One region of the Priestia sp. YIM B13489 genome, then DNA from elsewhere that is predicted to be linked to it. Evidence: predicted binding sites of a transcription regulator. Region 1 holds the regulator's gene; the other holds the start of a gene.
What was found. Region 1 encodes LexA, which represses DNA repair genes until DNA is damaged. Its sites were predicted from a motif close to CGAACATATGTTCG; they were not measured.

Region 2: the regulator LexA is predicted to act here: its motif matches at 1,098-1,111, upstream of ACFX4W_RS15005 (DUF6434 domain-containing protein).

Annotation. Positions count from the first base shown of each region.
Region 1 covers NZ_JBHZOQ010000036.1:419,805-422,011, forward strand. Annotated here, with positions in the region: gene ACFX4W_RS04005 (YneB family resolvase-like protein) at 1-510, opposite strand, end outside; gene yneA (cell division suppressor protein YneA) at 564-893, opposite strand; gene lexA (transcriptional repressor LexA) at 1,040-1,657, shown strand; gene ACFX4W_RS04020 (magnesium transporter CorA family protein) at 1,870-2,207, shown strand, end outside.
Region 2 covers NZ_JBHZOQ010000053.1:1,795,428-1,797,634, reverse strand. Annotated here, with positions in the region: gene ACFX4W_RS15010 (ADP-ribosylglycohydrolase family protein) at 23-955, opposite strand; gene ACFX4W_RS15005 (DUF6434 domain-containing protein) at 1,146-1,712, shown strand; gene ACFX4W_RS15000 (malate:quinone oxidoreductase) at 1,829-2,207, opposite strand, start outside.

The DNA of each region.
Region 1 (2,207 bases):
AATTGGCGCTTCTTTTTTTTCTCTTCCCGAGTTAACTCCTTGATTTTTTAAATTTTGCTGCGGACGATAACCGTTTTCTACAGCTCTTTTCATTCCTCTTTTAATTTTAGCATTATGTAATTTCCGCTGATGCTCTTCCACTAAGCTAATAATATCTAACACCATTGAATCAGATTCTGAAAGCTGAAGCTGGCCTTGATGACTAATCGTATAGATGGTAGCATTTTCTTTATGAAAAGCATGAAGCAGCGCAATTCGAGCATTTCCTCTGCCTAATCGTGTTTCATCTTGAATAAGCAACACAGATATTTTTTCTTCTTTCATTGTATGAAGAACATCCAAAATACCCTCTCTGTCTACTTCATATCCGCTTGCTTTTTCCATTACGACTTTTTTTACGTCTAGATGGTGAAGAGCAGCAAGCTTTTTTAATTCTTCTTGCTGGCGCTGTAAAGATGTTTCTTGGGTTTTTTTATCCGTACTGACACGGCAATAAATAATGGCATCCACTTTTATCACGACCTTTTCGGCTTTTAACAATATTCAGGAACGGCCGTTACACACTACTGTTCAATTGCCACTTGATTATGTAACTCTTTTTTTAAAACAGGAATATATAATTTATCTCCAGGAGATAAAGACTGGGCAGTGTCTGAGTTTAAATCATTGACGTCTTCAACCCATTTGACAAATTCATTGGTGGTCAAATGATGGTGATTATGATACTTGTTGGACAATTCCCAAAGCGTATCTCCTTTTGTAATAGTAACCGTTGAATATTTGTCTAAATCTACTTTATCCGCTCCTAAAACCAGCGTCAATACATATGTAAGTGCAGCGATAACTGCAAAAAAAATAGCGTAATGTTTCATAGAATGTAAGAATTGTTGCATATTATGATCCCCCTGTCAGAATATATGTTCTTATTTTATTGAGAACATTTGTTTCTGTCAATGGAATTCTTCGAACTTATGTTTGTATATTGACACATCACGTGGTATAATTCACCTAAAGAATAGCTAAAATCGAGGTGAAAAATATGAAGCTATCAAAACGTCAACAAGACATACTAGATTTTATTAAGCATGAAGTAAAATTAAAAGGTTATCCGCCTTCTGTTCGTGAGATTGGGGAAGCGGTAGGATTAGCCTCTAGCTCCACTGTACACGGGCATTTAGCTCGTTTAGAAAGCAAAGGGTTAATTCGCAGAGATCCGACAAAACCAAGAGCAATCGAAGTTCTTCAACTAGACGAAGTAAACATCCCTAAAAGCAATGTCATTAATGTTCCTGTTATCGGTAAAGTAACAGCGGGTCTGCCTATAACAGCTGTTGAAAATGTGGAAGAATATTTCCCTCTTCCAGATAAATTCGTTTCTCCAGATGATCATGTATTTATGCTTGAAATTATGGGAGAAAGTATGATTGAAGCAGGTATTCTAGATGGCGATATGGTAATCGTACGTCAGCAGCAAACAGCTAATAATGGAGATATTGTGGTCGCTATGACCGAAGACAACGAAGCAACGGTAAAACGTTTCTTTAAAGAAGAAAATTTCGTTCGTTTACAGCCTGAAAATTCAACGATGGCGCCTATTATTCTTCGCCACGTAACGATTTTAGGAAAAGTAACTGGTGTATATCGCACGATTCACTAATCAGACACTGTATGTAAAACCAACTAATGATGATGTTAGTTGGTTTTTTTTACGTTTGTTTTCTAAAAAAATTGGCATATTATAAATGATACGTTGAATCATTGCAGGCAGGTAGAACGGTTTTTATAAAGCTTGTTTTACCTTTTACTTTCTACCTGCATTTCCTCGACTCTTACAAGGAAATACAACCGACCATAAGAAGGATGTAGTTTATGACCAATACACCAAGGAAAACAGAACCATTTCAAACCATTGTACCTACCAAAGCAATGAACATGTTTCTTTTTCCTTTTTCCTTTGACCGAAAAAATAAAGAGCAGCTTGTTCATGCGCTGAAAGCAAATTTGTTCGAGTTTTTCTCCATTCAAAACAAACATTTAGAAAAAGAATACTACGGAGAACAATATTACGTATCTCATGATAGCCTGGATCAATATTTTCTTCCTTACATTGAATGCATTCTATTCCCTGACTCGTGCGAAAAAGAAGGGTTGCTTCGATTTTCAAAAAAAATAGACCATGCCATTACGTTACACACTTCCTCCACCAC
Region 2 (2,207 bases), on a different contig from region 1:
CAGCTTCTGTTTATTGTCTTTTTCATATACACGCATCTGCAAATTTCTTACAAGCTCCTATCAACTCTTCTTTTTTAGCAAGCTGACAAACCCACTCTTCAGGAATACCATCCAGCTGATAATATGCTCCTGCCATAGTACCTGCAATAAAGCCTATTGTGTCTGTGTCTTCTCCTAAATTCACAGCGGTAAATACAGCTTCTTTGTAGTCATCGCTTTGCAGAAAAGACCAAAGAGATGCTTCTAGCGAGCTGACGACGTATCCAGTTGACCCGATTTCATTTCTCGCTGCGTGCGGCAAGCTTAGGTTTAACACTCGTTCATACGCAGTGAACTCTGCTTCATACTCCGTACCTGTTAACTGCTTTTGACAAAGATTTACCGCTTTTTCATATGCTTCAAAAGGCTGGTCGCCGTCAAGAAGACAAATAAGCAGCTCCACGTATATAATGCAGCCAAGCGTAGAGCGCACATGGCGGTGCGTGACGTGAGCAATTCTTTCTATTTCTTCTTTTCTTTTTATAAAGCTAGGTTCCTGACGTAGTGTAAACGCAAGCGGAGCAATACGCATAAGCGCTCCGTTTCCGTTGTCGTATTCAGCACTTCCTCCCCACTCTTCTTTAGGAAGCCCGCTTTTATAGCGGCGAATCGCTTCGCTTGTGGCAATGCCAATATCAAACATTTCTCCGTACGGCGTCCAGTAGCCATTCGCCCAATAGCTCGCAAACTTTTGCATCAAATCATATTCATCTTGTTTGTCTAGTAGATTATCAATCAAGCACATCGTCAGAGATGTATCATCTGACCACGTTCCTTTAGGCTGGTTGTATGTACCGTAGCCTGTCATAGTTGTGATCCGAAATGTATCGCGTTTTTTAAACTCAACTGGAACGCCTAAAGCGTCTCCAACAGCTCCTCCTAGAATCGTAGAAAGGACTTTTTTATGTAGCGTCATGCAATCAACTCCTTTTTCTTATTGTAATTGTTTGATTTTGGAATTTGCAAGAGATCTCTTGCCTAGATGCTTTTTCTTCTTTATAAAATAGGAAGAAATATAAAGACATCCCTTCATAATTCTCTAAAACAATTGACCACCAAGAACAAACGTTCTATGATTACTTTGTAAATATATGGAGGTGAAAACAATGAGACCCGAACTTACAAAAAATTTATCTATCAATGACTTCACGGATTTTTACTGGCTCAAAACCGAGCTGCAGAAATTTTGCCGTGAAAACAACATGAGCCCGTCTGGATCTAACATGGAACTTTCAAAAAGAATTGAAGTGTTTTTAACAACCGGTGACACTCAACACTCAGGAGCACCTTCTAAAAGACGCTCGTCCTCTAAAACACAAGCGCCGCTAACATTAGATACCGTCATTGGGGAAAACCACCGCTGCAGTCAAGAAGTACGGGCTTTTTTTAAAGAAGCCATTCATCCTACGTTTCATTTTTCCACGTATATTCAAAACTACCTTAAAGAAAATGTAGGGAAAACCTATCGAGATGTGGTAAAAGCGTGGCATGAAGAAGAAGAACGAAAAAAGCAGCCTTCTTATCAAAAAGAAATTGCGCCTCAGTTTGAGTACAACCGCTTTATTCGCGATTTTTTTAACGATCCGAAAAACAAAGGAAAAAGCCGCGATGATGCAATTGTAGCGTGGAAGCATTTGAAACTTCAGCCTGGAAGCAATCAATACCACTCTTAAATCAAACTCTACATAAATAAAGAGCATTAAAACACCACCTCAAGAAAAGGTGGTGTTTGTGCACGCCTGTAGATTTCTTCACATACGCATGTGCTGTTTGTTACGGCGTAAAATCTTTAGCTATAAACAGACTCTTTTTTAATTAAACCAAGCGTCTGTGAAGTGGACGCATGAATTTCGTTAAAGAAGTCTGGATGATCAACTAATGACATGCCATAGGAAGGAATCATTTCTTTTATTTTTGGCTCCCACTTGTTCATGTTTTCTGGGAAGCATTTTTCCAATACTTCAAGCATAACGTGAACCGCCGTTGATGCACCAGGCGAAGCGCCAAGAAGTGCAGCAACAGAACCATCAGCCGCACTTACAACTTCTGTACCAAACTGAAGCGTTCCTTTTCCTCCGGCTTCCGTGTCTTTGATTACCTGAACACGCTGGCCTGCTACAACGATATCCCAGTCTTCGCTTTTAGCGTTCGGGATAAACTCACGCAGT